Regions from separate parts of the Paraburkholderia sp. J76 genome, predicted to be linked through region 1. Evidence: predicted binding sites of a transcription regulator. Region 1 holds the regulator's gene; each other region holds the start of a gene.

What was found. Region 1 encodes HrcA, which represses chaperone genes, less so after heat shock. Its sites were predicted from a motif close to TTAGCACTCNNNNNNNNNGAGTGCTAA; they were not measured.
Region 2: rpoH (RNA polymerase sigma factor RpoH) is a predicted target of HrcA. The motif match lies at 6,096-6,122, and genes of this name have one in related genera.
Region 3: groES (co-chaperone GroES) is a predicted target of HrcA. The motif match lies at 6,219-6,245, and genes of this name have one in related genera.

Annotation. Positions count from the first base shown of each region.
Region 1 covers NZ_CAJMZJ010000005.1:317,218-326,632, forward strand. Annotated here, with positions in the region: gene dnaK (molecular chaperone DnaK) at 1-815, opposite strand, end outside; gene grpE (nucleotide exchange factor GrpE) at 1,055-1,651, opposite strand; gene U5768_RS12665 (RNA-binding S4 domain-containing protein) at 2,196-2,603, opposite strand; gene hemH (ferrochelatase) at 2,640-3,707, opposite strand; gene hrcA (heat-inducible transcriptional repressor HrcA) at 3,909-4,928, opposite strand; gene U5768_RS12680 (NAD kinase) at 5,162-6,073, shown strand; gene recN (DNA repair protein RecN) at 6,195-7,871, shown strand; gene glnE (bifunctional [glutamate--ammonia ligase]-adenylyl-L-tyrosine phosphorylase/[glutamate--ammonia-ligase] adenylyltransferase) at 7,924-9,415, opposite strand, start outside.
Region 2 covers NZ_CAJMZJ010000009.1:183,748-193,162, reverse strand. Annotated here, with positions in the region: gene ftsY (signal recognition particle-docking protein FtsY) at 1-168, shown strand, start outside; gene maiA (maleylacetoacetate isomerase) at 277-924, opposite strand; gene U5768_RS19075 (fumarylacetoacetate hydrolase family protein) at 970-1,668, opposite strand; gene ybiB (DNA-binding protein YbiB) at 1,940-2,902, shown strand; gene leuA (2-isopropylmalate synthase) at 3,473-5,119, shown strand; gene U5768_RS19060 (nuclear transport factor 2 family protein) at 5,249-5,632, opposite strand; gene rpoH (RNA polymerase sigma factor RpoH) at 6,178-7,113, shown strand; gene cydP (cytochrome oxidase putative small subunit CydP) at 7,300-7,599, shown strand; gene U5768_RS19045 (cytochrome ubiquinol oxidase subunit I) at 7,586-9,172, shown strand; gene cydB (cytochrome d ubiquinol oxidase subunit II) at 9,210-9,415, shown strand, end outside.
Region 3 covers NZ_CAJMZJ010000005.1:187,992-197,406, forward strand. Annotated here, with positions in the region: gene ruvX (Holliday junction resolvase RuvX) at 1-207, opposite strand, end outside; gene U5768_RS12130 (YqgE/AlgH family protein) at 204-782, opposite strand; gene U5768_RS12135 (hypothetical protein) at 1,017-2,522, opposite strand; gene U5768_RS12140 (rubredoxin) at 2,712-2,882, opposite strand; gene U5768_RS12145 (hydroxymethylpyrimidine/phosphomethylpyrimidine kinase) at 3,164-4,003, shown strand; gene groL (chaperonin GroEL) at 4,150-5,790, opposite strand; gene groES (co-chaperone GroES) at 5,835-6,125, opposite strand; gene U5768_RS12160 (hypothetical protein) at 6,773-7,912, shown strand; gene U5768_RS12165 (TAXI family TRAP transporter solute-binding subunit) at 7,973-9,058, shown strand.

The sequences.
Region 1 (9,415 bases):
ATCTTGGCCTTTTCAGCGGCTTCCTTCAGGCGTTGCAGCGCGAGCACGTCCTTCGAGAGGTCGACGCCCTGCTCTTTCTTGAACTCGCCGATGATGTAGTCGATGATGCGCTGGTCGAAGTCTTCGCCGCCGAGGAACGTGTCGCCGTTGGTCGAGAGCACTTCGAACTGCATTTCGCCGTCAACGTCCGCGATTTCGATGATCGAGATGTCGAACGTGCCGCCGCCCAGGTCGAACACGGCGATCTTGCGGTCGCCCTTTTCGGCCTTGTCCAGACCGAACGCGAGCGCGGCCGCGGTCGGCTCGTTGATGATGCGCTTGACTTCCAGACCGGCGATGCGGCCGGCGTCCTTGGTGGCCTGACGCTGGCTGTCGTTGAAGTACGCGGGAACCGTGATCACGGCTTCGGTGACCGGCTCGCCGAGGTAGTCTTCAGCGGTCTTCTTCATCTTGCGCAGCACTTCGGCCGAAACCTGCGAGGGCGCGAGCTTCGAGCCATGCGCCTCGACCCATGCGTCGCCGTTGTCGTGCTTGACGATCTTGTAGGGCATCAGGCCGATGTCCTTCTGCACTTCCTTCTCTTCGAAGCGGCGGCCGATCAGGCGCTTGACTGCGTACAGCGTGTTCTTCGGGTTCGTGACCGACTGGCGCTTGGCGGGCGCGCCCACCAGCACTTCGTTGTCGTCCATGTAGGCGATGATCGAAGGCGTCGTGCGGGCGCCTTCCGAGTTCTCGATCACCTTGACCTGATTGCCTTCCATCAGCGCCACGCACGAGTTGGTGGTGCCGAGGTCGATACCGATGATTTTGCCCATTTTTGTCAAATCTCCAGATTTTGATCGCTGTGCGGACGCCGCTTTCGCGCTGCGCAGGTAACTGCATGCTCGAGCCGCGTTTTCCCTTGTGCGCGGCTGGCGTCCACTTCAATACGGAACTGCTGCCCAAATAAGTGCCGTTACGGCGATTTCAAGGGGTTCGGGCTATGCGTTCCATCATTTTTTTCAATCGCGGGGCGCTTTTCGTTTCGTCGGGCTCCGCGCTTCTTACGTCTTGCTTACTTCGGCGCTGAAACGGTCACGAGCGCCGGACGCAGCACGCGGTCGGCGATCACATAGCCCTTTTGCAGCACGCTCACCACCGTATTCGCTTCCTGCTCCGACGGCACCATCGAGATAGCCTGGTGGCGGTGCGGGTCGAACTTCTCGCCGACGGGGTTGATGGCGAGGACCTTGCCCTTTTCGAGCGCGCCGGTCAGTTGCCTGAGCGTGAGTTCGACGCCCTCGTTGACCTTGGCGAGGTCGTCCGAGTTATGGGCGAGCGCGGCTTCGAGGCTGTCCATCACCGGCAGCAGATGCTCGGCGAAGTTTTCGATCGCGAACTTGTGCGCCTTGGCGACGTCTTCCTGCGCGCGGCGGCGGACATTCTCCGTCTCGGCCTTGGCGCGCACGAACGCGTCCTGCAATTCGGCGACCTTCAATTGCGCTTCGGCCAGCGCAGCTTCGGCTTCGGACTGCGCGGCAGCGTTCTGGTCCACGCCGCCTTGGGCTGCCTGCGCGGCCGCGTCCGCCGTTTGCGGCTGGGCGGCGGCTTGCGACGCCTCGTCCGCGGGCGTGGGGTTCTGGCTCGTCGGGTTCTCTTGCGTGTTTTCCATGTCGCTGAACGTCGTTGAAGAGTGAAAAAGAAACAAAGCCCCGGGCGCCATTTCGCCGCCCTCGCACCATGCCGACAACTGTTGCGCCGGCACGACAGAGGCTTTGTACATTGCGACAGCAGTTGGGTGCCGGATCGCCTGTTTCAAGGGGTTCGTGCGGCTTTTTTATACAAGGATCAAAGCCGCGAAACCGCCCGTTACAACCATTACTGCAGCGCCGCAAAAATGAAATTGAGTAGGGGACATCCCTGACCTACACTCAGGAACAGGTGCTGCTCGCGGCGTGTTTACCCTGAGCCGGCACCGCACCGAACGGGCTGCGGTCAGCACGTTTTTTAGCGGCATTGCCGCACACAAAACGCTGGCCGAGCCGCGAACTGGCCGTTTTGCCGCGATCCCAAGGGGAGTACCGTGAAACTGACCTTTGCCATATCGGTGGTCGCTCTGGTACTCATCGCCGGAACCACGACCATCTGCATGTCGGGCGCCGTGAACGAAAACACGACGGAATACGGGGGCGTGCACGCGACGATGGAAGCGCTCTTCAATCCTCACGCGAAAATTTGTCGATAGTGCGTCGGTCGCGCTTGGTTGGCCTGCCCTGCAACACGGCAGCCGGTTCGCGAAAGAGCCGCCGCCGGTCCTGCTCCGCCGTGCGTTTCTCGCGCCCGGCTTCGGTTTCCGCATAAAGCGTCTGCGCGATGCTGGCGGGGCCGCGCACCTCGCAAATGCCCAGCACCCGCACCTCCCACACCACGTGATCGATCTCGATTTCGACGAGGTCGCCCACGCGCACGTCTTTCGAGGCTTTGACGGCGTCGCCGCCAATGCGCACGCGCCCTTTGCCCACGGCGTCCGACGCGAGCGAGCGCGTCTTGAAGAAGCGCGCCGCCCATAGCCATTTGTCGATGCGTAGCCGCGCGCCAGGTTCAGTCGAAATCTTGTAGTTCATCAGAAGCTTTCCGGATGCGCCGCCCGGTTTCCCGGGTTACGCCACTGCGCCGGCCGGCGCCGCGGCCTGAACGGGCCAGCCCTGCAGGTGCTGCGCAACGATCTCGCCCAGCGCCGCGATCCACGCGGGCGAGGCATTGAGGCACGGAATGCGGTGAAACTCCTTGCCGCCGCCGTGCAGGAACTCGTCGCGCACTTCCATGCCGATTTCCTCGATGGTTTCCAGGCAATCCGCCGTGAAGCCCGGGCAGAACACGTCTGCGCGGCGCACGCCGCCCGCGCCCAGTTCCCGCAGGGTGGGCGCCGTATACGGCTGGAGCCACTGCGCCCGCCCAAAGCGCGACTGGAAAGTCACCCGGCATTCGACCGGCGTCAGTTCCAGCGCATGCATGAGGAGCGTGGCCGTTTGCTGGCACTGGTCGTGGTACGGGTCGCCCAGATCGAGCGTACGGCTCGGCACGCCATGAAAGCTCAGCACGAGGCGCTCGCCCGACGCGAAATCGGGCCGGCCGTGCGCGTGCCAGTACTGATGCACCTGGGCCGCGAGCGCCGCGATATACGCCGGATGGTCGTGATAACCGCGCACCGTGCGGATTTCTGGCTGGTTGCGCATGCGGCGCAACGCAGCGAAGGCCGCGTCGAACGCCGTGGCCGTGGTCGACGCCGAGTACTGCGGATACATCGGCATGAGCAGGATGCGCTCCGCGCCCGCCAGCTTGAGCTGGTTCAGCATCGCGGGGATGTCGGGCGTGCCGTAGCGCATCGCGTAATCGACGAGAACCGTGTAGTCGTTGATCTGGAGGAGATGGCGCAGGCCGTCGGTCTGTTTTTGCGTGTGCACGCGCAGCGGCGAACCCTCCGGTGTCCAGACCGCCGCGTACTTTTTCGCCGACGAGCGGCCGCGAAACGGCAGGATCAGCGCGCGCAGGATAACTTGCCAGACCGGCGCCGGAATCTCGACCACGCGCGGATCGGAGAGAAACTGCGCCAGATAGCGGCGCACGGCGCGCGGCGTGGGCGCGTCCGGCGTGCCGAGGTTGATGAGCAGCACGGCGACGCGATGCGCCGCGGCGGACTGCGAAGGCCGCTCCAGGTCGAAACGCATAGGCGATCAGTGGCGCCGCGCGAATGCGCAGCAACGGTTGCACGAAACAAACATTATAGCGGGCGGTCCTGGCGAGCCAAGCCGGCCCGCGCCCACGCGGCTCGCCCGGCGTTAGCCATTCGGCCAATGGCGCGCGGCACGGCTTTCGGAGATGATCTTCGGGAAGGGAAAGGCCGGTTTGCCCGAGGCCCGGCGCGGCGCTCAGTTCTGGCTGAGCGTGAGCGAGAGCAGGCGCGCGGTGATGTCGACAATCGGAATTACGCGGTTGTACGCCATGCGCGTCGGCCCGATCACGCCGAGCGTGCCGACGATCTTGCCGTTCACCTCGTAGGGAGCCGTCACCACGCTCATTTCCTCGATCGGCACGAGTTGCGACTCGCCGCCAATGAAGATCTGCACCCCCTGCGCGTGGCTCGAGACGTCGAGCAGTTGCAGGAGGCTGGTTTTCTGGTCGAACACGTCGAAGAGCTTGCGCAGGCGCGCCATGTCCGAGGAAAGATCGGCCACTTCGAGCAGGTTGCGCTCGCCGGAAATGAGCAGGGTGTCGCCGCTTTCGGGCTCTTCGGTGCTCGCGGTCACGGCCGCATGCATGAGCGTGGTCATGTCGCCGCGCAGCGCGTCGATTTCCTCGCGCAGGCGGCGGCGCACTTCGTCGAAGGAGAGGCCCGCGAAGTGCGCGTTGATGTAATTGGAGGCTTCGATGAGTTCGGAAGGCGTGAAGTCGCGCTGCGTCGCCATGATGCGGTTCTGCACGTCGCCTTCGGGCGTCACGATGATGAGCAGGATGCGCTTGTCGGACAGGCGCATGAACTCGATCTGCTTGAACACGTGGCTGCGCCGGGGCGTCAGCACCACGCCGGCGAACTGCGACAGGTTCGAAAGCACGCTGGCGGCCGCCGCCACCACTTTCTGCGGCTCGCCGGGGCGCAGCGTGGTCTTCACTGCGCGCGTGAGCGCGTCGTCGTCCGAACTGGGCTCGACGGTGAGCATGGTGTCGACGAAGAGGCGATAGCCGCGCGGCGTGGGCACGCGCCCGGCCGAGGTATGAGGGCTCGACACGAGACCCAGCTCCTCGAGGTCGGACATGACGTTGCGGATCGTCGCCGGGCTCAGCTCCAGGCCGGAATAGCGCGACAGCGTGCGCGAGCCGACCGGCTGACCTTCGGCGATGTAGCGCTCGATCAGCGTCTTGAGGAGGGTTTGTGCGCGGGGATCTAGCATGACTGAAAATTTTAGCCTAATGGCGGGTTGGCCGCGAGTGCGCCGCCCCAGCGGGCCTCGCGGGCGAGCCCGCGGATCGGCACGCGGCGGGCTCGTGCTTCGCGCGATACCGCGCGCTTTGTCATCGCCGTGTCACCGGCGTCGGGCCGGAAGGCACGGCGCGCAAGGCCCGGCGGCCCTGTCCCGGCCTGCGCCAGGTTCTTTTCGCGACGTGACTATGGTGTAATGCCGGCATGCAGATCCAGAAGATCCAGAGCCAGTTCAAGACGGTTGCGCTCGTTGGGCGCAGCAATACGCCAGGTATCGCCGAGCCGCTGTCGGCGCTCGCCCAGACCATTTCGAAGCGCGGCTTCGAGGTCGTGTTCGAAGCGCAGACCGCAGAGGAAATCGGCGCGCAGGGCTATCCCGCGCTGCAGCCCGCCGAGATCGGCGCCCGCGCGGACGTGGCCGTCGTGCTCGGCGGCGACGGCACCATGCTCGGCATCGGCCGCCAGCTCGCGCCTTACCGCACGCCGCTCATCGGCATCAACCACGGGCGGCTCGGCTTCATTACCGACATCGCGTTCTCCGAGATGCAGGAGGTCGTGCCGCAACTGCTCGCCGGCTCGTTCGAACGCGAGGAGCGCTCGCTGCTGGAGTCGCGCATCACGCGCGACGGCGACCCGATCTACCACGCGCTCGCCTTCAACGACGTGGTCGTGAACCGTAGCGGCTTTTCGGGCATGGCCGAACTGCGTGTGAACGTGGATGGCCGCTTCATGTACAACCAGCGCTCGGACGGCTTGATCGTCGCCACGCCCACGGGTTCGACCGCTTACGCGCTCTCGTCGCAGGGGCCGATCCTGCATCCGCAGTTGCAGGGCATCGTGCTCGTGCCGATCGCGCCGCACGCGCTCTCGAATCGCCCGATCGTGCTGCCCGACGACTCCAAGGTAAGCATCCAGATCGTGGCGGGCCGCGACGTCAACGTGAATTTCGACATGCAGTCGTTCACGGCGCTCGAACTGAACGACGTGATCGAGGTGCGCCGCTCGCGTCATACCGTGCCCTTCCTGCATCCGGTCGGCTACAGCTATTTCCGCACGCTGCGCAAGAAGCTGCACTGGAACGAGCACCCGTCGCTGCAGGGCGATCCGGAGGACTAAACCTGCGTCTTCGTGCGACGCGCGCGTGCGCTGCCACGCAGTCGTCACGCAGTTGCCGCAGTTGCCCATACAGCGAGCCGTGCCACGGTAATCAAAGCCAACCAGAAAAGAACCAGACGCCATGCTTCGCCATCTCTCGATTCGCGACTTCGTGATCGTCGCGGCGCTCGACCTCGAATTCGATAGCGGCTTCACCGTGTTTTCCGGCGAAACGGGCGCGGGCAAGTCGATCCTGATCGACGCCCTCGCGCTCACGCTCGGCACGCGCGCTGACGCGAGCGTCGTGCGCACGGGCGAGAACCGCGCCGACATCACCGCCGAGTTCGATGTGCCGGCGCACGCGGCGCTTTGGCTCGACGAGCAGGCGCTCGCGAACGGCGACGGCGAGCACACCGTCATGATGCGCCGCGTGGTGGACAGCAACGGGCGCTCGCGCGCGTTCATCAACGGCACGCCCGCCACGCTCGCGCAGTTGCGCGAACTGGGCGAAATGCTCGTGGACATCCACGGCCAGCATGCGCACCAACTGCTCATGCGCCCCGACGCGCAGCGCGAACTGTTCGACACGCACGCGGGCCTCACGGATCTCGCCGCCACGGTCACGCGCGCGTGGCGCGGCGCGCGCGACGCGCGTCTCGCCCTGCAAAGCGCCATGTCGCGCGACCGCGAACTGCAGCTCGAGCGCGAGCGCCTCGCGTGGCAGCTCGCCGAACTCGACAAGCTCGCGCCGCAGCCGGGCGAATGGGCAGAGGTGAACGCGGAGCACGTGCGGCTTTCGAACTCGGCCAACCTGATCGAAGGCGTCCAGGGCGCGCTCGCGGCGCTATCCGAATCCGACGAGGCGATGCTCTCGCAACTGAACTCGATCGTCTCGAAGCTGCGCGGCCTCGCCGAGGTCGACGCCGAACTCAACGACGCGCTCGCCGCGCTCGAACCGGCCGCGATCCAGATCCAGGAAGCGGCGTATTCGCTTTCGCATTACGCGCAACGTCTCGATCTCGATCCGCAACATCTCGCGCAGGTGGAACGGCGCCTCGACGCGCTGCATTCGACGGCGCGCAAGTTCCGCCTTCCGGCCGAAACGCTGCCCGAGGAACACGCGTCGCGCCGCCAGCAGCTCGCGACGCTCGACGCCGCGTCCGACCTCGACGGCCTGCGCGCCGCCGAGCAGAAGGCGCAGGAAGCGTATCTCGTGCAGGCGCGCCAGCTCTCAAAGGCGCGCGCCAAGGCGGCTAAGGCACTCGGCGCGGCGGTTACGCAGGGCATGCAGGAACTGTCGATGGCGGGCGGGAGTTTCGAAGTCGCGCTCGTGGCGCTCGGCAGTTCGAACGGCGAGCCGATCGGCGGCGCGCATGGTCTGGAGCAGATCGAATTCCGCGTGGCGGGCCATGCCGGCGTGCCGCTGCGCCCGCTCGCGAAAATCGCCTCGGGCGGCGAACTCGCGCGTATCAGTCTCGCGCTCGCCGTGATCGCGAGCGCGGCGAGCCCCACGCCCACGCTGATCTTCGATGAGGTCGATACCGGCATCGGCGGGGGCGTGGCCGAAGTGGTGGGGCGTTTGCTGCACCAGCTCGGGCGCGCGCGCCAGGTGCTGTGCGTCACGCACTTGCCGCAGGTCGCGGCGCGCGGCGATCACCACTTCCAGGTGGCGAAGTCCGGCGACGGCAACGGCGGCACGGTTTCGTCGGTCATGCCGCTCGACAGGGGCGGCCGCGTGGAGGAGGTCGCGCGTATGCTCGGCGGGCTGGAGATAACCGCGACGACCCGACGCCATGCGAAGGAGATGCTGGCGGCGTGAAGGCGCGCCTTTCTGCTGATGGCGGCCCGGATATCCCTGAGTCACTGAGGCCCTAAGCCTCCCCCCGCTCCCCGAACACCCGCTTCCACAACGCCAGCACCGTCTCGCGCTCGCGCGCAACGCGCGCCGGATCGACCCGCGCCTTCTCCATGCCGTCGAGCCGCAACTGGTGTTGCAGCTTGCGATAGAGCCGGTACGCCGAGCCTATCGTTTCGGCCTCCTCCTCGCTCATGAGCCCGAAGCGCGACACTTCGCGCAGCAGCGCGATATTGCCCGTATTGCGGATCAACTCCGCGTCCTGTGCCGCGTGCAGCAATACCCAGTACTGCACGAGGAACTCGATATCGACCATACCGCCGCGGTCGTGCTTCAGGTCGAAGAGTTCGGTGCGGTTCGGGTGGCCGTCTTCCACGCGCTGTCGCATCTCGACGATTTCCTTCGCGAGCGGCGCGGCGTCGCGCGGCGTGGTCAGCACCTGCACGCGGATCGCCTCGAAGGCGCTGCCGATCGCCGCGTCCCCGGCCGAGAAGCGCGCGCGCGTGAGCGCCTGGTGCTCCCAGACCCACGCCGTATTCGCGGCGTCGCCCTCGCGCAACTGGTAGCGGCGGAATGCGTCGAGGTCGGTCACGAGGAGGCCCGACTCGCCGTTCGGCCGCAAGCGCAGATCGACGTCGAACAGCGTGCCCGCGCCCGTGGCCGTGGTGAGCCACGTGATGAGGCGGCGCGCGAAGGTCGCGTAGATCTCCGAGGCGCGCTCGTCCTCGTCTTCGTAAAGAAAGATGATGTCGAGGTCCGACGCGTAGCCCAGCTCCTTGCCGCCAAGCTTCCCGTACGCGATCGCCGCGAAGCGCGGCACTTCGCGATGGCGTTTGGCGAACTGCTTCCACACGGTCTCGATGGTCACGTCGAGCACGGCGTCGGCTAGCTCGGAGAGCCGGTCGCTCACGTGCTCCACCGAAAGCCGCCCCGCGAGATCGTTGAGCAGGATGCGGAACACCTCGGCCTGGTGCGCGTGACGCAGCAGGTCCATCAGCTGCTCGACGTCGGCGGCAGCGGCAAGGCGCGCGCGCAACAGGCGCGAAAACTCGGGCCAGTCGAAGGGCGACGCCACCGCTTCGTCGTCGAGCAATTCGTCGAGCAGTTGCGGATGGCGGATCAGATAGCCCGCCGCCCAGCGCGAGCCGCCCAGCACCTTGAGCACGCGGTTGAGCGCGTCCGGGTATTCGGTGAGGAGCGCGAGATACGCGCCGCGCCGGATCACGGCTTCGAGCAGGTCGAACATGCGCGCGAGCGTGTCGCCGCGGCGCTCGCGCGGCTCCAGCGTGCGCGCCGCTTCGAGCGCGCGCTGCGCGACGCTGTCGAAACGCTCGCGGCTTCTCTCGGGCAGCCCCGCATAGCGCGACGACTGCCAGAGGCCGCGCAGGCGCGCGAGCAGCGGCGCAGGATCGTCGATGCCCAGTTCCGTGAGGCGTTCGAGCAACGTGGCGTCGGCGCCCTCGTCCACGAGCGCGCCGCTCCACACCCACGCCGCCGCGCCGTCTTCG
Region 2 (9,415 bases), on a different contig from region 1:
ACGGGCTTGATCGTCACGAAGCTCGACGGCACGGCGAAAGGCGGCATTCTGGCCGCCATCGCGCGGCAACGTCCGATTCCCGTGTACTTCATCGGCGTGGGCGAAAAGGTCGAAGACCTTCAACCCTTCGTCGCCGAAGAATTCGCCGACGCGCTGCTTGGCGGCTGAAACCGTGCAGTTATGCCGTAATTGCGCCGGTTTAGATGCACGAAGGGCGTCGTTCTCTCGAACGACGCCCTTTTTTATGGTTGCAGCCGAAGCAAGCCGCTCAGGCGCTCATTCCGAATCCGGCTGCGCGCCAGGCGCCGCGCGTGCGAACGCGTCCAGCGTGAGCGCATAGTCGTTGATGCGCTGGATGGTCGGGTAACGCGTGGTGTCGATCTTGAACCGGTTCGCGTTGTAGACCTGCGGCACGATGCAAAGATCGGCGAGGGTCGGCGTATCGCCGAAAGCGAGCTTGCCGGTGCGCGAATCGCCGGCGAGCCGCTGTTCAAGCGTCTCGAAACCCGTCTCGATCCAGTGCTGATACCAGGCGTCCTTCGTCGCGTCGTCCACGCCCACGGTGTGCTTGAGGTATTTCAGCACGCGCAGGTTGTCCAACGGATGAATCTCGCACGCCACCTGCAGCGCGAGCGAGCGCACGTGCGCGCGATCGGCGGGCGACTTCGGCAGCAGCGGCGGCTCGGGATGCGTCTCCTCCAGATACTCGATGATCGCGAGCGATTGCTGAAGCGTGTGCCCTTCGTCGTCGACGAACGCGGGCACGATCGCGTCGGGATTAACCTGACGGTAGGCGGGTTTGAGCTGCTCGCCGCCATCGCGCACGAGGTGGACCGGCGCGTACTCGTACGGTACGTTCTTCAGGTTCAGCGCAATACGTACCCGATACGACGCCGAACTGCGGAAATAGCTGTAAAGCTTCATGCTCCTCTCTTGCTCCTCTTGTATCGCGGATCGCGGCAATACAGCTCAGACGACTCGCACGGCGAATTCGCCGATCCCGGCCACGCCGCCCGTCATCACATCACCCTTCACGACAGCGCCAACGCCTTCGGGCGTGCCCGTATAGATCAGATCGCCGGCCTTCAATTCGAAAAGTGAGGAAAGGAACGCGATCGTGTCAGCAACCGGCCAGATCATCTGCGAGATGTCCGAACGCTGCTTCTCTTCGCCGTTGACCGCGAGCCAGATTTCGCCTTTCGCGAGCTGACCGATCTTCGAAACCGGATGAATCGGGCCGATAGGCGCGGAGTGGTCGAAGCCCTTGGCCGTATCCCACGGACGGCCGAGCTTCTTCGCCTCGCCCTGCAAGTCGCGGCGCGTCATATCGAGGCCGAGCGCGTAGCCGTAGACGTGGTCCAGCGCGCTCGCCACGGGAATATCCTTGCCGCCCTTGCCGATCGCGGCCACCAGTTCCATCTCGAAGTGCACGTTCTTCGATTGCGCCGGATAGGGAAACTCGGCAGTGGAGCCGGGCGCGACGTAGAGCACGGCGTCGGCGGGTTTGGAGAAGAAGAACGGCGGCTCGCGATTCGGATCGTGGCCCATTTCGCGCGCATGCGCCTCGTAATTGCGGCCAACGCAGTAGATGCGCCGCACGGGAAAACGCGAATCGCTGCCGGCCACCGGCACCGAGGCGAGCGCCGCCGGTTCGAATACGTACGTCATGGAGTTCTCCGTCTGGGTGATGGGGCGTGCGCGAGGCACGCGGGCCTGTAGGTCTTCGGGCTTTTGAGGCGTGCAGGCGCGGCTCGCGCGCCAGAATAATCGCGAGTGTAACGCGCGACGGTGAACGTGCGCGGCTCAGTCTGCAAGCGCCGGCGAGACGAGGCCGCAGGCGTCGCCGGCGAAGCACTCCATGCTCGTGCGATACTTGCCGCATCCCGATTTCCCTACGACTGCGGCCCGCCAGACGCCGCCGAACGAACCGCGCTCGCCCATGACCACCGCCGACTCCACCGACACCTTCCCGTGCGCCCGCTTCATCAAGGAGATCGGCCGCGGTCCGCACGGCGCTCGATCGCTCTCGTCCGAAGACACGCATGACCTCTACGCCGCAATGCTCGACGGCCGCGTGCCCGAGCTGGAACTCGGCGCCGTCCTGCTCGCGTACCGCCTGAAGGGCGAAACCGCTGACGAGCTTGCCGCCATGCTGCGTGCCGCGCACGCTTCATTCGCGCCGCTTGCGGTGCCGCGAGGCGACTATCGGCCCGTATCGATTCCGAGCTACAACGGCGCGCGCAAGCAGCCGAATCTCGTTCCGCTGCTCGCCCTGCTGCTCGCGCGCGAAGGCGTGCCGACCCTCGTGCACGGCGTCACCACCGATTCGGGCCGCGTAACGAGCGCGGAAATCTTCGCCGTGCTGAAACGGCCCCAAGCACGCGATCATGCCGAGATCGAGAGGCAACTGGCGTCGAGCGGCGTGGCGTTTTCTTCCATCGAAACGCTCGCTCCGAAACTCGCGCGTCTGCTCGCGCTGCGCCGGCGCATGGGCGTGCGCAACTCCACGCATACGCTCGTCAAACTGCTGCAACCGTTCGGCCAGCCGGGCCTTCGGCTCGTGAACTACACGCATCCGCCCTACCGGGAAAGTTTGAGCGCGCTCTTTGCGGCGCATCCGGAAGCCGCTGTGGGCGGCGCGCTGCTCGCGCGTGGCACCGAAGGCGAGGCTGTCGCGGACACGCGGCGCCAGGTTCAGGTGGACTGGCTGCACGACGGCGTTTGCGAAACGCTCGTCGAACCGGAGCGTTCGTCGCCGAATGCGCCCGAAATCGATCTTCCCGAAGGCCGCGACGCGCCTACCACGGCTGCATGGATCGAAGCCGTACTACGCGGGGATGCCCCTGTGCCCGAGGCCATCGCGCGCCAGATCGAGACGATCAAGCGGATTGCGAAGCACTGAACGCCGCTGAACGCCCTGGAGGGCTCCGTTCGCGGAAATAAGCCCCAGGCTTCGGCGCGCATCGGCAGCCATCTTCGGGCATCCTCCCGCGGCCAAATTAGCAGTTCGTTGTTGACACACGCATTCACCCTGATTTACATTGGACGAATGCGTTCCTATCCGAACACCCTCCGCATTGCCTTCGGCCTACTATCGGCCCTATCGCTACGCCTAGCCTAAAGCTGGTGTAGCGCCGCAACGACCACCTCCACCGGTCACCGCGGTCCTCCCAAAGCAGTTCTCGTAGTACCCCAAATCAGTACCCCAAATCCGCTGTATCTCTACAACCTGTCGTCTGCATTCGTCCGCCTACCGTCCGGACGAGTCGCGAGGTCAAAATGCACGTTGCATGGGCATCGTTCACGTCCGCTTTCGCCGCGCCGGCTACCGCCGTCACCGTGGCCGTCTTCTTCGCGTTCGAGGTTGCCGCCCGTACGCGTGAAGTTTCGCGCATCGTGCTCCGTCGCCAGCCCGCCAGCCGCCCGCTGCCGACCGCCATCGCAAACGACACCATGAAGAACGAGGCTCGTCATGTTGCGTAATCCCGCCGAGAAATACCGCCCCTTCCCCGCCATCCGTTTGAACGGCCGCAAATGGCCCACTCGCGCGGTCGAACGCGCGCCGATCTGGATGAGCACCGACTTGCGCGACGGCAACCAGTCGCTGATCGAGCCGATGAGCATCGACCAGAAGACGGAATTCTTCGAGATGCTCGTGGCCATCGGCTTCAAGGAAATCGAAGTCGGCTTTCCGTCCGCTTCGCAGACCGACTTCGATTTCGTGCGCAAGCTGATCGACGAAAAGCGCATTCCCAAGGACGTGACGATCGAGGTGCTCGTGCAATCGCGCGAAGAACTGATCGAGCGCACCTTCGAGGCGCTCGAAGGCGTGCCGCGCGCCATCGTCCACCTCTACAACGCGATCTGCCCGTCGTTCCGCAAGATCGTGTTCGGCCAGTCGAAGGAAGAAGTGAAGGCGCTGGCGGTTGAGGGCACGCGCATCATCCGCGAACACGCCGATAAAAATCCGCAAACGCACTGGATCTACCAATATTCGCCCGAAACGTTCAGCATGACCGAACTGACCTTCGCGCGCGAAGTGTGCGATGCCGTAGCGCAGACGTGGCGCCCGACGCGCGATCACAAGATGATCGTGAATCTCCCGGCGACCGTCGAAGCCGCGATGCCCAACGTCTACGCCGACCAGATCGAGTGGATGGACCGCAACCTCGCGTACCGCGACAGCATCGTGCTTTCGGTGCATCCGCATAACGACCGCGGCACGGCCGTGGCCGCCGCCGAAATGGCGCTGCTCGCGGGCGCGGACCGTATCGAAGGCTGCCTGTTCGGCAATGGCGAGCGCACCGGCAACGTCGATCTCGTCACGCTCGCAATGAATCTCTACACCCAGGGCATCGACCCCGGCCTCGACTTTTCGGACATCGACGCCGTGCGCCGCGTGGTCGAGCGCTGCAACCACTTGCCGGTTCACCCGCGCCATCCGTACGCGGGCGACCTCGTGTTCACGGCGTTCTCGGGCTCGCACCAGGACGCAATCCGTAAAGGCTTCGCGCAGCAACGGCCCGACGCCGTCTGGGAAGTGCCCTATCTCCCGATCGATCCTGCCGACATGGGCCGCAGCTATGACGCGGTGATCCGCGTGAACAGCCAGTCGGGCAAAGGCGGCGCGACGTATCTGCTGGAACGCGGCATGGGCTTCACGCCGCCGCGCCGCGTGCAGATCGAATTCAGCCACGCCGTGCAGACCGTCGCCGATACGTCGGGCGAGGAAATTACGGGCGAAGCGGTCTGCGCGCTCTTTGCGCGCGAGTATTTCGAAACGCGCGGACCCGCCGCCCATGCGGGCTCAGGCCGTGTGCGCTGGGAAGGCCGCGACGTGGCCATGCCGGTTGCCGCGAACGTCGATGAAGCGCATGCGCAAGCCGTGGCCGCCGCATTCGCGGCAGTGGCGGGCGACCGCATCGAAATCACCTCGTTCGAGAGCGAGCGCACGGCGCAGGGTGGTACGGCCGTATTCGTCGGTGCGCGTGTGGGCGGACAGCCGCTGCGCCACGGTGTTGGCGTAGGCGAAGACGCGGCCCACGCGTGCGTGGCGGCGGTGGTCAGCGCCGTGAATCGCGCGGCCTGGACGCAAGTGGATCAACGCGTCGCGGCCTGACACCATCCGCAAGCAGTTTCAATTTCAGCAGGGAAATCGGCGGCATCGTTGAGCGCCGGCGGCAAAACGGGCCGCCAGCGTGCGCCTGAAACGCCTAAGCGGCGTTTCAGCGAGTGGACTTACCGGTCGTCACTCGATCGCGCAACGCGTCGCCTGCCATGCGAGCAGGCGCCAATGTCCGCCCTCCTGCGTCTGGATCGCCGTGTAGGCAATAGGAAAGAGCAGCGCGCCGTTGTTCGCTTCCATCTCGATCAGCACGCGGCCGGAAACCACACAGGCCTCGTTGCCCGCGTGCAGCACGTCTTGCGACTGAATCTCGATCTGGCGGTAACGGCGGCGCCCCGCCGTGATCGCGTCGATGAATTGCTGCTTCGTCTCGCGCTTGCCATTGGTGTGGACGAAGGTCGCGTGCTCGGACAGCAACTGGTCCAGCGAGGTCCCGTCGCCGTCAACCATCGCGCGAAAGCGCTCGCGCTCCAGCCCGCGAATCGCATCGATCAGTTTTGCCGCCATCGCTCGAGCCCCTTGCGCGCGGGGCCGCGCCTGAACGCAGCCCCACGCCGAAGATTTTCTGCCAATGTCTGGCTGAAATTTATACCAGGTTTCGGCGCAAGGATACTTGCGATCAAAGACAACGCCCCTATATAGGTGTATGCGTCCGGGCACCGCGCTGCCGCGCCCTGATGTCGCGGGGCCGCACTTTCAGCTATGTCCCATGTCTATCTCCTGGTTTCCATGGCAAAGTCGCGCGCGCTGCGCCGCCCACTTTCATACGCCTGATTCCACCCTTTATTCCCGCGCCCATCGCGCCGGACTGCTGTTCCGCCCTAGAGTGTTCCTTCGGCCCATCCCGTGCGTTGGCCAGCGCCGGGCGCCAGGCCCCGCCACGCTTGCCTTACGGAGTTTGGTGTAACCTATCGATACAACCATTTCGATAGGAATCAAGGAACCTTGAAGCCCCTAAGGACTCCAAGTATTAGCACTCGGTGATTCAGAGTGCTAACATCCACCGTGGAGTCGCTGTCTGACTTTTGCAAGATTCCTGAGGAGTTCGCTACGTGAGCAACGCAATGATTATGACCCTTCCGAGTACGCTGAGCCCGTCGTCGGCCAAGGCCGGGGGCTCATTGGCGCTCGCGAATGCTTCCCTGTTGCCCGGTCAGTTGGGCAACATCGACGCCTATATTCAAGCCGTGAACCGGATCCCCATGCTGACGCCGCAGGAAGAGCGCCAGTTCGCGACCGAGTTTCGCGAGCAGAACAATCTTGAGGGCGCGCGCCGCCTGGTGCTGTCGCACCTGCGCCTCGTGGTGTCGATCGCCCGTAATTACCTCGGCTATGGTCTGCCGCACGCCGACCTGATCCAGGAAGGCAACATCGGTCTGATGAAGGCCGTAAAGCGCTTCGACCCCGAGCAGAACGTGCGTCTCGTGTCGTACGCCATGCACTGGATCAAGGCGGAGATTCACGAGTACATCCTGCGCAACTGGCGCATGGTCAAGGTCGCCACGACCAAGGCGCAGCGCAAGCTGTTCTTCAACCTGCGCAGCCACAAGCAGGGCCTGCAGTCGTTCACGCCGGAAGAGATCGAGGGCCTCGCGCAGGAACTGAACGTGAAGCGCGAAGAGGTCGTGGAGATGGAAACGCGCCTGTCGGGCGCCGACATCGCGCTCGAGGGCCAGACCGAAGACGGCGAAGAATCGTTCGCCCCGATCGCCTGGCTTGCAGACTCGCACAGCGAGCCGAGCGCGGTGCTGGCCGCACGCTCGCACGACCGCCTGCAGTCCGACGGCATCGCGAGCGCGCTCGAAGCGCTGGATGCGCGCAGCCGCCGCATCATCGAGGCGCGCTGGCTCAATGTCGAGGACGACGGTTCGGGCGGCTCGACCCTGCACGAACTGGCCGACGAATTCGGCGTGTCGGCCGAGCGCATTCGCCAGATCGAGGCGAGCGCCATGAAGAAGATGCGCACCGCGCTCGCCGACTACGCGTAAGCCGCAGCAGGCCTGACGCCAAACCGAAACCCCGTTCCCGCGAACGGGGTTTTTCTTTTGCGCGCCGCGAAGGCTGCGCACCTTCGCACCGTCCTCGCGGATTCCACCCTAAGATGATTTGCAGGTGGTGAGCCAGCAGCCGCGTCGCGGTCTGGCCTCGTAACGCGTTCGAGGGCACCCGTCGTCATGATTCCGGCTTCCGGTCAACGCCAGCGCACACCGTCGTTGTTGCGCACGCGAATCCAGCAATGGATGCGCGGCCCGACCTTCGCCCGCGATATTGCCCTCGTTCTCGCCGTCAAGCTCGTCCTGCTGATGGCGCTCAAATACGCGTTCTTCAATCACCCGCAGGCAGAAGACATGAAGATGCCGCCCGCCGCTGTCGCGCAGGCCATTCTGGCCGTGCCCATGTCATCGCAGTCCGAGCCGTCCGCGTCCCAACCTCAGACCAGGCCCCAGCGAGGAGACCGTCATGCCCACGATTGAATCGGTCGAACTCTCGCGTCTTCAGTTCGCCATCACCGCGCTCTACCACTTCCTCTTCGTGCCGCTCACGCTCGGCCTCTCGTGGCTGCTCGTCATCATGGAGTCGGTCTACGTAATGACCGGCAAGGTGATCTACAAGGACATGACGCAGTTTTGGGGCAAGCTCTTCGCCATCAACTTCGCGATGGGCGTCACCACGGGCCTCACGATGGAGTTCCAGTTCGGCACCAACTGGTCGTACTACTCGCACTACGTGGGGGACATTTTCGGCGTGCCGCTCGCCGTGGAAGGCCTCGCGGCGTTCTTCCTCGAATCGACCTTTGTCGGCGTGTTCTTTTTCGGCTGGAATCGCCTGTCCAGGGGCGCGCATCTCTTCACCACGTTTCTCGTCGCGCTGGGCTCGAATCTTTCGGCGCTGTGGATTCTCATCGCCAATGGGTGGATGCAGAACCCCGTAGGCGCTTCGTTCAACTACGAAACCATGCGCATGGAACTCACCAGCCTGTTCCAGGTGATTTTCAACCCCGTCGCGCAGGTGAAATTCGTGCACACGGTTTCGGCCGGCTACGTGACGGCGTCGATGTTCGTGCTCGGCATTTCGTCGTGGTATCTGCTGCGCCGGCGCGACGTGGAATTCGCGCTGCGCTCGTTCGCCATCGCCGCGGGCTTCGGCCTCGCGTCCACGCTCTGCGTGCTGATACTCGGCGACGAATCGGGCTACACGGACGGCGTCGTGCAGCAGGTGAAGCTAGCCGCCATCGAGTCCGAATGGGAGACCGCGCCCGCCCCCGCGCCGTTCACGCTGTTCGGCCTGCCTAACCAGAAGGAAGAGCGCACCGACTACGCGATCCGCATTCCCTGGCTGATGGGCATCATCGCCACGCGCTCGATCGACACTCCCGTGATCGGCCTGAAAGACCTCATGGGCCGCGCGGAAGTACGCATCCGCAACGGCATGCTCGCCTACGCCGCGCTGCAGAAGATGAAAGAAGGCACCGCCGACACCGAAACGCGCGACGTGTTCGAAGCGCATAAGGCCGACCTCGGCTACGGCCTGCTCCTGAAACGGTTCACGCCGAACGTGGTCGATGCGACGTCCGAGCAGATCAGGGCTGCGTCGAGAACCTCGATACCGGCCGTTGCGCCCGTGTTCTGGTCGTTCCGCGTGATGGTGGGTCTCGGCATCCTCTTTCTCGTGACCTTCGTGCTCGCCTTCTGGTTCTGCGCGCAACGCTCGCTGCTCAAGGGGAACCGCCGCTGGTTCCTCCGCTGGGCGCTAGTGGCGATCCCCCTGCCGTGGCTCGCCGCCGAGTTCGGCTGGGTCGTTGCGGAAACGGGCCGCCAGCCGTGGACCATCGCGGAGGTGCTGCCCACGCGCCTTTCGGCTTCGAGCCTCGCGCCCGGCGACGTGATGCTGAGCATTACGGGCTTCGTGATCTTCTACACGCTCCTGTTCATCATCGAGATCACGCTGATGTTCAAGTACGCGCGCCTCGGGCCTTCGTCGCTGCATACCGGCCGTTACTTCCACGAGCACACGGCGACGCTCGCGACCGACGGCAAGGTCACATGATCGACGCGAGACAACGAAAGATGCGAGGGAACACGCCATGGACTACGCAACGCTCAAGTTGATCTGGTGGGTGCTGATCGGCGTGCTGCTGATCGGCTTTGCGGTCACCGACGGCTTCGACATGGGCGCCGCCGTCCTGCTGCCCTTCGTCGGCAAGACCGACGAGGAGCGGCGCATCGTCATCAACACGGTGGGCGCGACGTGGGAAGGCAACCAGGTCTGGTTCATCACCGCAGGCGGCGC
Region 3 (9,415 bases), 130 kb from region 1:
GCCGACCACGAGCAGATCGGGCTGCCATTCGCGCAGCAACTCGCCTATCGCTTCGAAACGGTAGTCGCGACTCTTGTTTGGAATGACGGTAAGCGCCCGGGCGCTGCGCGTGAGCGCATTGCCGAGCGCGACGCCGATGCGCTTTTCGCCATAATCGAACGCAAGCAAGGTGGCCTCGCCGGCCCCTCGCCCAGCGGCCACGCTCATGCGTGACCCGCCTCGCCCGAGAGCATCGTCGACGAAATGCCAAGCAGCGCGAGCGCCGCCTCGAAGCGCTCTTCGGCGGGCACGTCGAATACGATCTTCGGATCGGCCTCGACCGTGAGCCAGCCGTTCTTCGAGATTTCGTCCTCGAGCTGGCCCGCGCCCCAGCCGGCATGGCCGAGCGTGAGGAGGAAGCGCTCGGGGCCGCTGCCGTTGGCGACGGCTTCGAGCACGTCCTTCGACGTGGTCATTTCAAGGCCGCCCGGCACCGCCATCGAAGACGTATAGCTCGTGCCCTCAGCGGGCGCGTGCAGCACGAACCCGCGCTCGGTCTGCACCGGGCCGCCGAAATAGACAGGCACGTGCAGGAGCGGCTCGATTTCGAGCTTGAGGTCGATGCGGGAAAAGAGCGCCTCGAGATCGATGTCGGTGGGCCGATTGATGACGAGACCGAGCGCGCCGCGCTCCGAATGATCGCAAAGGTAGACCACCGTTCCCGAAAACGTGGGGTCCGCCATGCTGGGCATGGCGATCAGGAACTGGTTGGTTAGATTGATGCGATCGGTACTCTTGGACATGGTGTGAATTCTAGCAAAGACGATTCGCAATGGCGCCACGCTGCCAGGCCGGAGGTCGGGCGCCCAATGGCTGCCTCGCACCATGCCAGCGGCTGCGCGTTGCGCACTGCAGGGAATGACTCACTCTAACACGCGCGCGCTGTGCCCTTGCAAGGCGATCGGCATATGCCGCAAGGCCGATGCCTACCTACGGCGACCCACTGCCCGCGCGGCGAAGCCGCAGTTCCGGCCCGGTCAATGCGCAATATTTTGCACTGCGCGTTGCGCCGCGCCGTTGACGATCGCCACACCGAGCGCACGCACCGCCGGCGCGGCGTCGGGCTGCGCGATGCCTGCGGCCACCTTGTGCAGCATGGCGCGCAGCGCCTCGCTCGCGTGCTCGATCGCCTCGGCGCCGGGCGGCCGCACCGACGGCGCGCCATGCGCGTCGAGCGCCGCGAGCGTTGCCGCGTGCGCGGTGCGGCGCCAGGCGAGGCCCAGCGCGTCGGCGAGCTGGCCCACGTGCCCCAGGCCGAGCGCCCAGGCCGCGGCGCCGATCCGGTATGCCGCTTCGGCCGCGACCAGCGCGTCGGCGGGCTCGGGGTTCGCGCCCTCGCCGCGCAACGTCAGCGTGCGCGAGTGCGTGCCGAGCGCGATCATCGCCGCATCGGCGGTCTGCAGAAAATCTTCATACGCATTGCCGTTCACAACCAATGCGCCCAGTTCGCGCGTGGCCGCCACGCGCGCCGCTAGCGCGCCGGCCTGCGCGCTGCCGGCTTCCCACAGCGCCTCCGAGGCCTGCGTGCCGGCGATGTGCCAGACAACGGTCAAGCCATAGTCGTGCAGCAGATCGACGTCGGCGGTATCTTCGGCGGCGGCGCCGAAAAGCGCGTAGTCGCGCCATAGCAACGCCAGCGTAGAGCGCACGAGCGTTTGGGGCGCGAACCGCAGGCCGCGCGCATGCTCGCCGATCAGCAGATTGCAGCGCGCATAGAGACGTCGCACGCCCTCGTCGCCCCACGACGCCGCGCCGCGCCGCAGCGCGCGCCCGCACGCGGCGGCAAGCCGCCAGAAGTCATAGGGATCGCTGCTCGACAGCTCGGCCATGCAGGCGTCCATCTCGTCGAATGCCGCGAGCGCGAGCGCGTCGGCCGCGCGGCTGCCGTTGCCGACCTGCGATTTCAGCGCGTGCAGGAGCGCCTGCTCGAAGCGCGCGCGCACCTGACCGAAGCGCTGCGCCGGCTGCGGATGCAGCGATGCGGGCGGGAGCGGCCGGCCTTGCAGCGCCACATCTTCATAGGCGAGCGCGATGCCGGGCATGTGCTCCGCGAGCGCGACCACGAGAGCGTGCTGCCGTGCGAAAAGCGCGGGCGAGCACGCCAGTTCGCGCAGATTACGGCGATCCAGCGCGGCGACGAGATCTTCGAGCGCCTCGCTGAACAGGCCGCGCATTTCGGCGCCCTGCGCTTCTTCGGGCGCATGGAGCGGCCGCGTGGGCAAGCCCGGCGCAGGCGCTACCGGCACCGGAGCAGCAAGCGCGAGCGGCGAAGCGAGGAGGAGCGTGTCGGCAAAACGCGCGGCGGACACCCAGCCGGCATCGTGCAGCGTGCGGGCGGCCTGGCGCAGCGGCCGCGCGACGTCGCGCTGTTCTTCGAGCGCGGTCAGGGCTTGGGCGAGCGCGCCGTGCGCGAACGGCACCGTGCCGCCGCGCGGATTCGGCAACGCTTCGAACCGCACATCAGAGCTTGAAGGATGACTCATAGGGCAGCGCCGAAAACATTAGCGGGCCGACCAGCGGGCAAGTTCGACAAAGACAGCGACCAGGACGTCGACAACAAGCATCGACAAATGCGACGACGACAAGTGACAAATGCGACGACGACAAGTGCGACGGCGAGCGCAAATACGGTGCCTGCCGTTGCGACACCGCCGGCTATCCGGGCAATACGCTCAGATCTGGACCATCTCGAAGTCTTCCTTGCGTGCGCCGCACTCCGGGCAGGTCCAGTTGATCGGGACATCCTCCCAGCGCGTGCCGGGGGCAATGCCTTCGTCTGGCAAACCGGCTTCTTCGTCATAAATCCAGCCGCAGATCAGGCACATCCAGCTTCTATATTCCATTCTTATGCCGCGTCGAAAAGTCCGAAACCAGTCGGAAAAAAATCGGGGAAACGAGAGCCATGATGGTACCTTGTTGCCGTTTCCATGCCTAGCAAGAGGAAAACTGGCCTGCACGGGATCAAACGAAATGCATTGCCGCGAACGGCTCACGCCGCCACCAAAAATCCTCATGAGCGCGGGGTCATCCGTCCCCCGGATTCATCGATAAGCCGCATAATTAAAGCATTCGCTTATGACGGCCGGTATGCCGCGCCCGAAGTCCAATCCATCTCGCCACGTTCATGCCCAGCGACACCCCTCCCATCGTCCTCACCTTCGGCCTTTCCGACCCAACAGGCGGCGGCGGACTTCAAGCCGATCTGCTCACGCTCGCCAGCATGGGTTGCCACGGCGTCACCGCGCTGACCGGCTATACGGTGCGCGACTCCGCGGGCTGCGACGAAGTGACCGGGCTCGACCCGGAAACCGTCGCCACCCAGGCGCGCATGCTGCTCGAAGACATGCCCATCGCGGCGTTCAAGGTGGGCGCGGGCGCGCGCGCCGAAGTCGTGAGCGCGATCGCCGAAGTGGTCGCCGACTACGACGACGTGCCGCTCATTCTCGCCCCCGACTTCACGCTCGACGACGAACACGTGCTCGCCGCCGACGAACTGCGCGAAGCGATGGCCGATCTGCTCGTGCCGCAGACCACGCTGCTGGTTGCCGATTCCGCCACGCTGATCGCGCTCGCGCAGCCGGACGGCGACGCGGAGGCGCCCAGCGTCGACGCCGCCATCGCGCACCTGCTCGCCACAGGCTGCGAGTACATTCTGGCGATGGAAACGGGAACGCATCGCGTGGTCAACACGCTGTATTGCGAAGACGGCCAGTTGCGCCAGGATCTGTGGGACCGCTCCGCGCAGCCAGTGATGGGCCTGACCGACACGCTCGGCGCCGCCATCGCCGCGCTGCTCGCGAACGGCCAGGAGCCGCCCGAAGCCGTGCGCGAGGCGCAGGAATATCTGTATCAGGCCGTGCAGAACGCTTTCAGGCCTGGCATGGGCGCGTGGCTGCCCGACCGGTTCTTTTGGGCGCGCAGCAACGACGCGGACGAAGCCTCGCCGGGGGAAGCCACGCAATAACGCTCGCGGCGCGGAGGTCCGCGCCAATGCGCAAACCGCACAGACGAAAAAAAACCGCATCGCTGCGGTTTTTTCTTTTCGGGCCAGGGAAACACGCCTCACGGCGTGTCCCCCGCACTTCGATGCAATCCCGGCGTAAGCCGTTCTTACATGTCCATGCCCATGCCGCCCATGCCGCCGGGCATGCCGCCAGGCATCGGAGCATCTTCCTTCGGCACTTCAGCAACGGCTGCGTCCGTCGTCAGGAGCAGGCCTGCGACCGAAGCTGCGTTTTGCAACGCGGTGCGCGTGACCTTCGTCGGGTCGACCACGCCGGCTTCCACCAGGTCGCCGTACTCGCCGGTCGCTGCGTTGTAGCCGTAGTTGCCCGAACCTTGAGCAACCGCTGCCACGACCACCGACGCTTCTTCGCCACCGTTCGTGACGATCTGGCGCAGCGGCTCTTCCATGGCGCGCAGGACGATCTTGATACCTGCGTCCTGGTCGGCGTTAGCACCCTTCACGCTGGCGATTGCCGTACGTGCACGGATCAGCGCAACGCCGCCGCCCGGGACGATGCCTTCTTCAACGGCAGCGCGGGTTGCGTGCAGCGCGTCTTCCACGCGTGCCTTCTTTTCCTTCATTTCGACTTCGGTCGCAGCGCCGACCTTGATCACCGCCACGCCGCCTGCCAGCTTGGCCACGCGCTCTTGCAGCTTTTCACGGTCGTAGTCCGACGTCGCTTCTTCGATCTGCGTGCGGATTTGCTTCACGCGCGCTTCGATGTTCACGGCTTCGCCAGCGCCGTCGATGATCGTCGTGTTTTCCTTGCCCACTTCGATGCGCTTCGCTTGACCGAGTTCGTTCAGCGTTGCCTTTTCGAGCGTGAGGCCGGTTTCTTCAGCGATGACCTGGCCGCCGGTCAGGATCGCGATGTCTTCCAGCATGGCCTTGCGACGGTCGCCGAAGCCCGGAGCCTTGACAGCGACGGTCTTCAGGATGCCGCGGATGTTGTTGACGACCAGCGTTGCGAGCGCTTCGCCTTCGACGTCTTCGGCGATGATCAGCAGCGGACGGCCAGCCTTCGCGACTTGTTCCAGAACCGGCAGCAGATCGCGGATGTTCGAGATCTTCTTGTCGAACAGCAGGACGAACGGGCTTTCCAGCACGGCGACTTGCTTGTCCGGGTTGTTGATGAAGTACGGCGAGAGGTAGCCGCGGTCGAACTGCATACCTTCGACGACTTCCAGCTCGTCTTGCAGCGACTTGCCGTCTTCGACGGTGATGACGCCTTCCTTGCCGACCTTGTCCATCGCTTCAGCGATACGGTCGCCGATCGACGTGTCGCTGTTTGCCGAGATCGAGCCGACTTGCGCGATTTCCTTGTTGGTCGTGCAGGGCTTGCTGATCTTGCGCAGCTCTTCGATTGCTGCTGCAACGGCCTTGTCGATGCCGCGCTTCAGGTCCATCGGGTTCATGCCCGATGCGACGTACTTCATGCCTTCGCGGACGATCGACTGGGCCAGAACCGTAGCCGTCGTCGTGCCGTCGCCGGCGTTGTCGCTGGTCTTGGAAGCGACTTCCTTGACCATTTGCGCGCCCATGTTCTGGAGCTTGTCCTTCAGCTCGATTTCCTTCGCGACCGAGACACCGTCCTTGGTGACCGTCGGGCCGCCGAACGAGCGCTCGAGGACCACGTTGCGGCCCTTCGGACCCAGCGTGACCTTCACTGCGTTGGCGAGAATGTTCACGCCTTCAACCATCTTGGAACGGGCGGAATCGCCGAACACGACGTCTTTAGCTGCCATCTTCTAACTCCTTGGATTCTTGAATAGTGAGCGGTGGAATGAACTTACTTGTTCACCACGGCCATGATGTCTTCTTCGCGCATCACGAGCAGTTCGTTGCCATCGACCTTGACGGTCTGGCCAGCGTACTTGCCGAACAGAACGCGGTCGCCGACCTTGACGTCGAGCGCGATCTGGGCGCCCTTGTCGTCACGCTTGCCCGGGCCAACTGCCAGGACTTCGCCTTGATCCGGCTTTTCTGCCGCTGCGTCCGGGATCACGATGCCCGAAGCGGTCTTGGTTTCTTGATCCAGGCGCTTGACGATCACGCGATCATGCAAAGGACGAAGGTTCATGGATGTTCCTCTGTTGATTGGGACTTGAAGAGACTCAAGAAAACCTGGCTGCCGGAAACCGCCAGCCAGAGATTGGTTGTGCACGGAGCGTTGTTAGCACTCTCATACGGTGAGTGCTAATTATATGGACGGGGAATGACAAATTCAAGAAGGGGGCGGAAGGGGAATTGCTGGCTGCGATACGTATCACCCTGGAGGCGTGCTGACGGGGCCAGACCATGGAGTATCGCCACCGAGTGCCAGATTCCCTATATTTTTCAATGAAATCAATGAAGTAGGAGGCCATGCGGCTGGGCTCGACAACGATCCATCTGGACTTCACAGGCCCCGCAGGCGGGGGTGCCCCGAGTCCCCGGGCCGTACCACCCGCCCGGCCTCTCCGGGAAATCCCCGATTCAGCACCCCTCGCCGCCGGATTGGCTCAAGGGCCAGAGCGTTGGTCGGGCACCGCATATGTGCGGTAGGCAACAATGGCAATCGCCGCACTGTTGGAGAATCACTCATATGATCTTTCCAGCGGCCGCGCCCCGTCAGGCGCCCCGCTCTTCTGCGCATGCAGATCGTGGGTTCCGCGAGGCCTCGCCGATCGCTTCAACGACGATCCTGAACATGCCGAAATGGCATCGCCATGGCGGTGGAACGACAGCATGTCCGCTCAGATGACCTCTAGTCAGAGTTTCCCCACACAGTGCAACCTCTGTGGCGGCGCGCTCTACCAGTCCGTCGATTCCTGCCCTTACTGCGGCACGGATCGTCCGTTCGACACGGTTGTGCATGCGCGCCCGAAACCCGCGTTGAGAGTTCTCGATTCAACGGCGGCGCCCATGCCCGGCGTCCCAAGGGTCTCGCCTGCCGGTACGTCCGCGTCCAGCCGTCCGTCAGTGCAGGCCGACTATCTGCATCACTATCAGTTGGAAGATCAGCGGCCGTTCTGGCAGACCGGTAAAGGGTTCTTCACGAAGTGCGTATTACTCGTCTTGCTCATTCTCGCGATGGCGTATGCCGCGTTCCTGCTGTTCGGCACGCGGCATAAGCAAGAAAGCGCATTCGATGCTCACGGCACGTTCCCGGCAGCGGGCACGGTCTCGTCACCCCCCACGCCGAATCCACGCGTAACTCCCCAGTTCAAGGATGTGCCCGACAGTTTGCGCGCCGCGCGTGCAAGCCTCGCGGAGAACAATTTGTCGGACGCGAGCGCCGCGGTGAATGCCGCCCTCTCGCACGACGCGAACAACGAGGACGCCCGCGCGCTACAACGCGACATCGGGGCGCGCGAGAAAGCGCGGGACAGCGCTTTGCAAAGCGCGGAACAATGCGCGACGCAACTCGCCTGGGACTGCGTGCAGCAACAGGCATCCGCGGCGCTGGCGATCGATTCGAGCAGCCAGCACGCGCAATCGTTGAAGGAGCGCGCCATCCTGGCGGCGGGCTGGCCGCCGCTGCGTTCGCCGCTGCGTTCGCCGGATAGCGCCGCGCAAGAGAGTGCGGCAGTGCCGCTGCCGCGCGGCGCGAGCACCGTACCGCTTCCGTCGTCGCGAGATTGGGGCGCGGTCAAGGCGGCAGCATCGAAAGCACCGCCCGCATCCACGCCGCCGATTCCGCTACCGGGCACGGCCAACATCCCGGCGAATGCGGACACCGCTACGGCCGCCGCGAACCAATCCGCTACCGCCAGCGCGCCCGATGCGGCTGGCAACGACAACGACAACAACGGCGCCGACGCGCAGCAGCGCGCCATTCGCCAACTCGGCTGGAAGCACGCCACATCCACCGAGGACACGCATTAAAAAGGATTCCATAACATATCGAAGTCGGACGCACATCACAAACAGGGCGGGAGAGAGACCATGCTGAAAACGACTCTGGCGGGAGTGGCGGCGCTGACCGCCCTGCTTTTCTCGGCGCTCGCCGTTGCCGCCGCGGCGGATGCGAACTACAAGATCGTGACCGGCCCCGAGCGCGGCACATACATACAGATCGGCCAGGACCTGGCGAAATGGGTGGCGCAGCCGGCGGGCATCGACCTCGAAGTGATTCCGTCGAAAGGCTCGGCCGAAAACGTGCAGCGCATGCGTTTCGAGCCCGGCGTGAAGCTCGCGCTCGTACAGTCCGACGTCTACCAGGCCTATGTCGATATGGCCAATTCCGGCAACGAGGAGGCCGGCACGCTGATCCGGCCGCTTCGTCTCATCATGCCGCTCTACGACGAGGAAATTTATTTCGTCGTGCGTAACGACTCGCCGATGAAGACGATCAACGAGATCAAGGACAAGGTGATGAGCGTGGGCCTGATCGGCAGCGGCACCGCGCAGTCGGCCACGACGCTGTACCGCCTGATGTTCGGCCAGCCGATTCCCGAGAACGCGCAGCACCTGAGCAACGAGGACGCGCTCGCGGCGCTCATCGTCAAGAAGATCGACGTGGCGATCATCGTCGCCGGGCAACCGGCCAAGCTCTTTACCGACATGAACCCCGAGCTGCTGCAGCAGATCCGCTTCCTGCGCGTTGATCCGAACGCGCCGGAAACGGCGCGCGCAAAGCAGACTTACTATCCCGCGACGATCCACGTATCGAGCTATCCGAACTGGCTGAAGGAAGACGTGCCGACCTGGACGGTCAAGGCCTTTCTCGTGACCTACGACTACAACCTGCGCGATACGGTCGGAAACCTGAAGCGCTTTGCCGATTCGCTCTGCGAGAACTTCGACAACCTGCAGGAGCACGGCCATCCGAAGTGGAAGCAGGTGAAGCTCGATCTGCCCGGCCTCGGCAAGGGCTGGCAATACTATCAGCCCGTCGAGCGACGGTTGAAGGCGTGCTTCGCGCATCGCGCCGCGGTGCAGGCGGCTGCGCCGAAACGCGCCGCCACCATGGAACCGGTCAGTGGACAACCGTGCTCGGATCAGGCGCGTCTGCTGCTGCTTTGCAAGTAGTTCTAAATCGTGCTCTTTCCCTCTTTCCCGCACCGCGCGCGATTGACGCGATGTTCGTTGATCATCGCGTCAAGGACGCTTTCTGCAACGCATTCGGCTTGAGCGAATCGCGGTCCCGACAAATGGCAGGCTTGTTCCGCCACGCGGTGCAGCTCCGCCCACGGATACGATAGAAATACACCGCTGTGCACGAGGTCGCCATGCAGTTCACTCGACTCGCGTGCTGCGGCGTTCCGCATCGCTTTCCAGAGGTACGGGTACCGATCGAGCGTGGCGCCTCTCATTCCGGATGCTGCCGGAAAAAGGCGCGCGCACGCAGGAAGACGAGCTTTGTGCTCCGGCGAACGGTAGTTGCGG